One region of the Pseudoduganella sp. R-34 genome, then DNA from elsewhere that is predicted to be linked to it. Evidence: riboswitches for the same ligand, from Rfam matches in the RefSeq annotation. Region 1 holds a riboswitch; the other holds the start of a gene.
The links. A riboswitch is a leader RNA that binds a small molecule or an ion and turns the genes downstream of it on or off. The one in region 1 is predicted to bind thiamine pyrophosphate.
Positions count from the first base shown of each region.

Region 2: it holds a riboswitch for thiamine pyrophosphate, as region 1 does, so the genes downstream of both, ACN9MW_RS22010 (TonB-dependent siderophore receptor) here and thiC (phosphomethylpyrimidine synthase ThiC) in region 1, are expected to answer to the same signal.

Region 1 covers NZ_CP184572.1:1,466,919-1,471,695, reverse strand. Annotated here, with positions in the region: gene ACN9MW_RS06835 (thiazole synthase) at 1-377, opposite strand, end outside; gene thiS (sulfur carrier protein ThiS) at 394-597, opposite strand; gene thiC (phosphomethylpyrimidine synthase ThiC) at 594-2,453, opposite strand; TPP riboswitch at 2,531-2,642, opposite strand; gene ACN9MW_RS06820 (hypothetical protein) at 2,700-3,317, shown strand; gene ACN9MW_RS06815 (DUF4382 domain-containing protein) at 3,486-4,688, shown strand.
Region 2 covers NZ_CP184572.1:4,815,205-4,819,981, reverse strand. Annotated here, with positions in the region: gene ACN9MW_RS22010 (TonB-dependent siderophore receptor) at 1-1,667, opposite strand, end outside; TPP riboswitch at 1,741-1,839, opposite strand; gene ACN9MW_RS22005 (iron-containing alcohol dehydrogenase) at 1,847-3,010, opposite strand; gene ACN9MW_RS22000 (ferritin) at 3,136-3,438, shown strand; gene ACN9MW_RS21995 (Imm26 family immunity protein) at 3,548-4,006, shown strand; gene ACN9MW_RS21990 (GFA family protein) at 4,017-4,430, shown strand; gene ACN9MW_RS21985 (VOC family protein) at 4,437-4,777, opposite strand, start outside.

The DNA of each region.
Region 1 (4,777 bases):
AGTTCGCGCGCCGCGACCAGGGTTTCCGGCATGTTCGGGAACAGGGTCTTCTCGTCGCCCAGCACTTCCAGCTTGACCAGCTTGTGGCCGTTCAGCAGCTCGCGCGCCATCTGCAGCGTGTACACGGCGTCCTGCGCCGTGTAGCAGCCGGCCGTATTCGGCAGGATGGTGAATTCGTGCGGCGGCACATGGTCCAGCAGGCTGGGCGCTTGCGGGTCCTGGCCGATGTTGACGCGGCGGATCGCCACCGTAATGATTTCCGCGCCCGCCGCCAGCGTGGCTTCGCGGGTCTGCGGCAGGTCCTTGTACTTGCCGCTGCCGACCAGCAGGCGCGAGTTGTATTCCTTGCCTGCGATAACCAATGGTTTGTCTTGCATTTGCAGTCTCCCCTTTTTAGCCCCCGCCGATGGCGCGGACGATGTCTACTTTATCGTTGTGGTTGAGCGCGACCTGCGGCCAGCGCTGGCGCGGGACTACCTGGCGGTTGACCGCCAGCGCCAGCGCCTGGCCGGTCAGCTCGAGCGAATCGATCAGCTGGTCCAGCGTCTGCTGCGGCGGCACCGCATGCGCGGCGCCATTCAGTTCAATCTCGATCATGCTTGCTCGCGGTAGATGTTCGCGCCGCCCTTGACGAACTCGATCGATTTTTCCTGCATGCCCTTGGCAGCGAAGTCGCGCACTTCCTGCGTGATCTTCATCGAGCAGAAATGCGGGCCGCACATGGAGCAGAAGTGCGCCACCTTGGCCGAATCCTTCGGCAGGGTCTCGTCGTGGAATTCGCGCGCGCGGTCCGGGTCCAGGCCCAGGTTGAACTGGTCTTCCCAGCGGAATTCAAAGCGCGCCAGCGACAGCGCGTTGTCGCGGATCTGCGCGCCCGGATGGCCCTTCGCCAGGTCCGCCGCGTGAGCCGCGATCTTGTAGGTGATGATGCCTTCCTTGACGTCGGCCTTGTTCGGCAGGCCCAGGTGCTCCTTCGGCGTCACGTAGCACAGCATGGCGGTGCCGTACCAGCCGATCTGCGCGGCGCCGATGCCGGAGGTGATGTGGTCGTAGCCCGGCGCGATATCGGTGGTCAACGGGCCCAGGGTGTAGAACGGCGCCTCGCTGCACTGTTCCAGCTGCAGGTCCATGTTCTCCTTGATGAGCTGCATCGGCACGTGGCCAGGGCCTTCGATCATCACCTGCACGTCGTGCTTCCAGGCGATTTGCGTCAGTTCGCCCAGGGTTTTCAGCTCGCCCAGCTGCGCCGCATCGTTGGCATCCCACACCGAGCCGGGACGCAAGCCGTCGCCCAGCGAGAAGCTCACGTCGTAGGCCTTCATGATTTCGCAGATCTCTTCGAAGTGCGTGTACAGGAAGTTTTCCTGATGGTGCGCCAGGCACCACTTGGCCATGATCGAACCGCCGCGCGACACGATGCCGGTCATGCGGTTGGCCGTCAGCGGCACGTAGCGCAGCAGCACGCCGGCGTGGATGGTGAAGTAGTCGACGCCCTGCTCCGCCTGTTCGATCAGGGTGTCGCGGAAGATTTCCCAGGTCAGGTCTTCGGCCTTGCCGTTCACCTTTTCCAGCGCCTGGTAGATTGGCACGGTGCCGATCGGCACCGGCGAGTTGCGCACGATCCACTCGCGCGTTTCGTGGATATGCTTGCCGGTGGACAGGTCCATCACGGTGTCGCCGCCCCAGCGGATGGCCCAGGTCATCTTCTCCACTTCCTCCCCGATCGAGGAGGTGACGGCGGAGTTGCCGATATTGGCGTTGATCTTGACCAGGAAATTGCGGCCAATGATCATCGGCTCCAGTTCCGGGTGGTTGATGTTGGCTGGGATGATGGCGCGGCCGCGGGCAATTTCCTGGCGCACGAATTCCGGCGTGATCTCCTCAGGGATGGCGGCGCCGAACGATTCGCCACGGTGCTGGCGGCCCAGCAGGTCGGCCATGCGCTGGCCCTTCTCGCCCTGGGCACGCAGGCCGGCCAGGTATTCCTTGCGGCGCAGGTTTTCGCGGATCGCCACGTATTCCATTTCCGGCGTGACGATGCCCTGGCGCGCGTAGTGCATCTGCGTTACGTTGCGGCCGGCCTGGGCGCGGCGCGGCTGGCGGTGCAGCTCGAAGCGCAGCGCGTCGAGCTTTTGGTCGGCCAGGCGCAGGCGGCCGTAATCGGAAGTCGGGCCGGCCAGCAATTCGGTGTCGTCGCGCTCGGCGATCCAGGCGGCGCGCGGCGTGCCCAAACCCTTGCGAATGTCGATGGTGGCGTCCGGATCGCTGTACGGGCCGGAGCAATCGTACACGGTGACCGGTGCGTTGTCGCCGGACAGGCTGATTTCGCGCATCGGCACGCGCAGGTCCGGGCGGCTACCGGTAACATAGATCTTGCGGGAATTCGGCAGCGGGGTAACGGCTGCGGAGTCGACCTCGGCCTGGGCGGCGAGGAAGGTTGGATTGGCGTTCATTTTGGCTCCTTTGTTGGCGCAGGAGCCAGCAAAGGAGGTTAGGTTGCGCTTGCGGTTGCGCCGTGTAGGCGCAGCCGCTGCGTATCCTGAAGCTTCCCTTCGCTGGCATTATCCAGATCAGGTTCGGAGGGTATTTCTCACCCGCGCACCCGGTATCGAACCGCGCGCACAGGACCCCTAGCGTGTGCCACCTTTCGGCAGCGAGCGGATTATATCTATAATCGGTGCGCATTAAAAGGAGACCGGATGCGATATGTAGTATTCCTGGCAGCGATGGCTGCGCAGGCCGCCATGGCGGCGCCAGGCGCCGATGCGCGCGCCCCAACGCTGGCCGAGCAGCGCTCGTTCGAACAGTTCATGCAGCGCACCGCGCCGGGCGCGCCCGTTCCGCCGCTGCGCATTGAGCGCGGACACGATGGAAGAAAATGGATTGCCAGCGCTAGCAGCGACGCGCCGCCGGTGCGCCTGGTGCTGCCGCTGTGCCGCGTCACGCGCACCCGCTACGCACAGCAGGCCGACGACAGCTGGAGCGCCGACAGCAGCCAGCATGTCTGGATTCACCACACCACCAGCTGCGGCACGCCGCCGGCCACGATGGTCGAACTGCGCGCGCCACTGCCCGAGATCGACATGCTGCGCCTGATCCAGGCCCAGGGCGAACTGCTGCAGCGCGCTCGCCTGCTCATGGCCGGCAACACCAGTTGCGCACCAACGCGCTCGCGCAATTTCCAGTTGCGCGCACTGGGCCGCAGTCCCGATGGCATGTTCCTGCTTGCTTACGAAAGCGATATCGGCAGCAAGGTAGACGTGACGGTGCGGCCGTCGCGCGCGGAGCTCACCGCGTGGAATGTCAACTGCCCATAGGAGTGCGGGATGGCTGTGTTGCCATGCGCCAACACAAGGCGGAACCGCTCAGTTACTTGCCATCTGCAAGTGTAACAATTCGTTACTATGTGCGTAATCGCACATAGCGTTTTTCCTCTCGGTTCCGATAATGGAAGAGCACCAATAACTACTTCGAGAGGCAACACCATGAACTCCAAAGTCTCCCTGCTTCCACTCGCACTGACATCCCTCTTGCTCTCGGCCTGCGGCGGCGGTGGCGGCGGCGACGCCCCGCCGGTCCAGACCATGGGCACCCTGGGCGTGTCGATTACCGACGCACCGGCCTGCGGCTTCGATGCCGTCAACGTGACGGTCAACAAAGTACGCGTCAACACAAGCGCGACCGCCAGCGACACCGACAGCGGCTGGACCGACATCACCCTGTCGCCCGGCAAGAAAATCAACCTGCTGAACCTGACCAACGGCACCCTGGATGCACTGGGCCAGACCTCGTTGGCAGCAGGCCGCTACAACCAGGTGCGCCTGGTACTGGACCCGAACACCGGCAACGCGACTGCCAACTCCGTGGTCCTCAGCGGCACCACCACCGAGATCTCGCTCGACACCCCGAGCGCGGTCCAGTCCGGCATCAAGATGAATGCCGACTTCACCGTGGAAGCGGGCCAGCGCTACGACCTGGTGATGGATTTCGACGCCTGCAAATCCATCGTCACCAAGGGCAATGGCAAGTACGCGCTGAAACCGGTCGTTAAAGTGATCCCGACTGCACTGAACGGCATCAGCGGCTTCGTTGCCACGTCGACGCTGTCCGACGGCGTCACCGTCAGCGCCCAGCAAAACGGCGCCGTGGTGGCGGCGACGGTGCCAAGCGCCACCGGTGAATTCGTGCTGCCACGCCTGCCTCTCGGTAACTACGACGTGGTGATCACCTCCAACACCCACGCGGCCTACGTGGTGGGCGGCGTGCCAGTGACCTCCACCACCGGCATGGTCCCGATCAGCACCACCGGCGCGCCCTTCACCCTGGCCAACACCAGCCTGATGGGCTCGATCAGCGGCACCGCGACGCTGACCCCGGCCAGCGCCACGGAATCGGCCCTGGTCTCGGCCAAGCAAGCCATTACCGGCGGCCCGACCGTCACCCTGCGTTACACCAATGCGGACCTGGCCACCGGCGCCTACAGCATCACCAAGCTGCCGCTGGCCGCGCCGCAGTACGCCGCCTATAGCGCCACCCTGCCGCTGGCATTCTCCAGCGCAGGCACGATCCCGGCAACCGGCATGTACAAGGTGGATGCCTCCGCCACCGGCTACACCACGCTGTCCAACGCGGCGGTCGACATCAATGTCGCCAACGCGGTCAACGTGAACTTCAACCTGGTGCCTTAAGCACCTGCGTCGGCTCCGCCGACGCGACGGCCCCGGCCCCGCCACTGGCGGCAGCCGGGGCTTTTTTCATGCGTCGTGCCGCAGCAACG
Region 2 (4,777 bases), 3.3 Mb from region 1:
TGCGCAGTAAATTCCAGGCCGCGATGACGTTCCTGGCCGCTGCGCACGAATGCGTTGGAAACCGGGTCGGTAAACTCCAGGCCCTGATCGATCTGATACAGCGCGGTCGACAGGGAGATGCCGTTGATTTCAGCCTTCGCGCCCAGTTCCACCTGCTTGGACTTGCCCGGCGCCAGGGCGTGCGGGTAGTTGGAAGTGCCGAGTGGGGCTACGCCACCGTACTGCAGGCCTTGGGCGTAGTTCGCATAGTAGGACAGCTTGGCGGTCGGGCTGAATACCAGCGACACATTCGGCAGCCAGAAATTCTCGCGAACCGGGACCACGTCAACCTCATTGCGGCGCAGGGAAGCGTAACGCACGCCGGCATGCAGCGCCAGCTGATCGGTCAGGCCGATGACATCCTGCACAAAGGCGGAACGCTCATGATCATTGCGGCGCTCGGAAACCGGGCCAACCTGCTTGTCGGTCATTGGCACTGCAACTGGGTGATAGATATTGCTGACGCCTGCTTTCTCGTATACGTAATCGCCCCAGCTCTCGTGGTTGCTGAAGAAGGACAGGCCGGCAGTCAGTTCATGGCGAATCGAACCGGTCGCGAAGCGGCCATTCAACAGCGCCTTGGCAGACAGCGGCTTCTTCTTTTCACCAAGGCTGCGGTAATCGTAAACATCGTAGTCGCCATTGGTGCAATAGCCTGGCCACAACAACTCGTTCTCACAGCCGTATGGGAAGGCCGTGTAGTCGTCGCGCTTGAAGCGGTGCTGGTTGGCGCTCAGGGTGGCTTTCCACTCGGGCGACAGCTGGTACTGGAAGTTGACGCCGATATTGCTGGATTCAGTCTCCACCGGCTTGGCCCAAGGCTGGTCATTCAGGAACGTGTCAGCATCGACCACCGGCAGATTGGTACCGCCGATCAGTTGGAAGCCTGGCGCCGACTTCTGCGACTTCTTCTGGTAATCGGCATCGATTTGCAGCAACGCCTGAGGGCTGATGCGGAAATCGAAAGCGCCGGATACGAAGCTGCGATGGCCGTTCGCGCCCTTGATGATGGAGCGCATGCGTTCACCCGCAGCATTGAAACGGTAGCCGAAGCGGCTATCTTCGAACCGGCCGCCCAGGTCCACCGTGCCCAGCACGGAGCCACGCTCGCTCACTTTGAACTGCACGGAACGCAGGTTGTTCTCGGTTGGACGCTTGGTCACGTAGTTCACTACGCCGCCTGGCGCCGCGACGCCTTGCTGAAGGCCGGCCAGCCCGCGCAGCACTTCGATGCTTTCCTTGTTCTCCAGCGGGATCTGGGTATCGCCGGAAATCGGATGGCCATCCTTGCGGTAGGAGTTGGCGTTATTCAGCTTGAAGCCGCGAATCGAGAACTGCTCGGCATAGCCAACGGCGTTGTACGCGTCACCGATGCTGGCGTCGTACTTGACGGCGTCAGTGGTAGTGCCGATGTTCAGGTCTTGAATCTGTTCGCGAGTCAGTACGGTGACGGAAGCAGGCGTCAGCAGCAAGGGCTGGTCGCTGAAACCGGCCACGGACGCGCGTTCGGCGGCCACGCGGTTGGCGGTAATGACCACTTCGGTCATTTTCTGGTCCTGCGCATGGGCGGCAGGGGCGAAGGCGGAAGCAATGGCCAGTGCGGCCAGTGTGAGGCGAGTGCTATTCATGTTTGTGCTCAAGCTGTACGTTATGCGCCAGCGGGAGAGCACGAGGGTGAGAGCAGGCCCCGGGGCTGCGGGCCTTCAACCATCTACGCTTTCCTTCGCTGGCATTATCCAGATCAGGTTCGGAGGGTATTTCTCACCCCGCGCACATGCGCGAGGACCCCTAGCGAGGCGGTATTGTACTACAGGCTCAGTTGCAGCGCCTTGCGCACGTCGGCAGGCGTGATATCGCGGCGTTCGCCCAGGCCCGTCAGGCCGGCAGCTTCCATGGCAGCGACGGTGGCGTCGATCGCTTCCGCGCCCAGGCCGTAGCCGGACAAGCGGGTCGGCACGCCCATCTGCTCGAAGAAGGCGCGCGTGTTGCCGATGGCCGCGTCGATGCGCTCATCGTCGGTGCCCTTGCCGGCATGCAGGCCCCAGACACGTTCGGCATACTGCAGCAGCTTGCCGCGCTTGGCTTCGCGCCGAATCTGCAGGATGCCCGGCAGGACTATCGCCAGCGTCTGCGCATGGTCGAGGCCAAACAGCGCGGTCAGTTCGTGGCCGATGCTGTGGGTCGCCCAGTCCTGCGGTACGCCGACGCCGATCAGGCCATTCAGCGCCATGGTGGCGGTCCACATGATGTTGGCGCGTACTTCCACGTCGTCCGGGCGCGCCAGCACTTGCGGGCCCAGTTCCAGCAGCGTTTGCAGCAAGCCTTCGGCAAAGCGGTCCTGTACCGGCGCATTGGCCGGGTAGGTCAGGTATTGTTCGGTGGTGTGGACGAAGGCATCGACCACACCGTTGCCGACCTGGCGCAGCGGCAGGGTCAGGGTCTTGGCCGGGTCCAGCACCGAGAAGCGCGGATAAACATGCGGGCTCATGAAGGCGCGCTTTTCCTTTGTCTCGGCGCGGCTGATCACGCTGGCGCTATTCATTTCCGAGCCGGTAGCCGGCAGGGTCAGTACGGCGCCAAAGGGCAGGGCAGCCTTGATCACTTTGCCGCCGATTTTCAGGATGTCCCAGGCATCGCCGTCATATGCCGCCGCCGCGGCAACAAATTTTGTGCCGTCGACAACAGAACCGCCGCCTACAGCCAGCAGGAAATCGATGTTTTCGCGGTGGATCAGCTCGACTGCTTCCATCAAGGTTTCATAGCGCGGATTTGGCTCGATGCCGGAGAACTCGAGCACGGTGTGATCTGCCAGGGCCGCGCGCACTTCGTCGTACGTGCCGTTCGACTTGATGCTGCCGCCACCGTAGAGCATCAATACGCGTGCATTGGAAGGAATATGTTTTGCCAAGGAGGCAATTTGACCCACGCCGAAGATGACACGGGTTGGATTGTGGAATTCAAAGTTTTGCATAGTGCCGGGCATTATCGCGCAAATCTCGCCCATCCGTGCGACACCCCGCAGGACGCCTTGCTACACTTGAGAAATCCGCGCCGCAGGCTGACAATGCGTGTACCCGCATGCCTAAGGAGAGTGAGATGACACAGGAACACGTGGTCGAGCCGCGCGACTATTTGAATGCCCAGGTGCTGGACATGCACCGGGCGCTAACGTCGTTGAGTGAGAAGATCGAGATGCTGGACTTGCAAAACCAGCGCATCGAAACGTGCACCGACCCCGAGCTGAAGCTGGTCATGGCCAGCCACCGCGATTCCACGCGCAAGCAGATCGCAATGCTGCTGGAATGGGTGCGCCGGCGCGACCCGAAAATGGACAAGGAAATGAAGGAAGCGCTGTTCAAGGCGGGACCGATCGCCGCGCAGTACCACTATGGTGATTAAAGTCGGGGTCAGGTCTGGCAATCGGACACGGGCTCGACCGTAGGCGACGCCTACGGTCGAGCCCGTGTCCGATTGCCAGACCTGACCCCGACTTCGAGAAAGGAAGTCGATGAAGTTGCAGCCGTACCGGGAGGGCAGCTGGTTTGCCATCCCGCTTAGAAATGGCGGCTATGCCACCGGACTGGTGGCCCGCCTGTCACCGCAAGGAAAGGTCATGCTGGCCTACCTGTTCGGGCCGACCCACTGGACGCTGCCGACCCTGGCGGACGTGCAGCAGCTGAAGGCGAACGATGCGCTGAAGGTGATCCGTACCGGCGACATCGCGTTGGCCAACGGGCGCTGGCCGGTGATCGGCAATACCATCGGTTTCCAGCGCATCGACTGGCCGGTGCCGATGTTCATCCGCCGCGCCGATGCCTTGAAGCGCGCCTGGCAGGCAACGTACGGCGACGATCCGGCCAAGCCGGAGCGCGAAGTGTCCGTGCCATACGACACGGAGGGGTTGGAGAGCGATTCGCTGTTTGGCTACGGCTCGGCGGAACTGCTCATGACCAAATTGCTGGAGTAGGGAGATCCCTATGTACACGGGCGGCTGTTTTTGCGGCGCAGTGCAGTATGAGGCAGACGCGCCGGTGTTGAATTGCACCTGGTGCCATTGTTCGATGTGCCGCCGCCTGTTCGGCGCGCCAAGCGTGGCCTGGTTCAGCGTACCGCGCACACAGTTTCGCTATGTGCGCGGCAAGCCCGCCATCTACCATTCCAGCCCCGGCGTGACGCGCGAATTCTGCGGCGTCTGCGGCACCCACCTCACCTTTGCCGATGACAGCACGCCCGGCGAACTGGACATCACCACCGCCAGCCTGGACGATCCCGAAGCACTGCCGCCGCAGGACCACACCTTTGCCGATAGCCGCCTGCACTGGGAGCCGATCTGCGACGACCTGCCGCGCTACCGCCGCACGCGCCGCGATGGCGCTCTTGAACGCGCCTAGTCGCTGTCAGGCTTCCGGCGCCACCCACACCAGGTTCCACAGGTGGCCGTCAATGTCCTCGAAGCCCTGGTCGTACATGAAGCCATGGTCCTCCGGCGGGTGCGGCGTGCGGCCCCCGGCGGCAATGGCCTTGGCGATGAGGGTGTCGACTTCTTCCCGGCTTTCGCAGCTCAGGCAGATGACCATTTCATTGGCTTCCTTGGCCTGCGCGACGGGCTTGCCAATCAGGGACTTGAAGAAAGGTTCGGTCGTCAGCATGGCCTGGATTGTGTCGCCGACGACGTTCATGAATGCCGCGTTATCGCCGCTGAATCGTGCATTGAACGTAAAGCCGAGCGCGGAAAAGA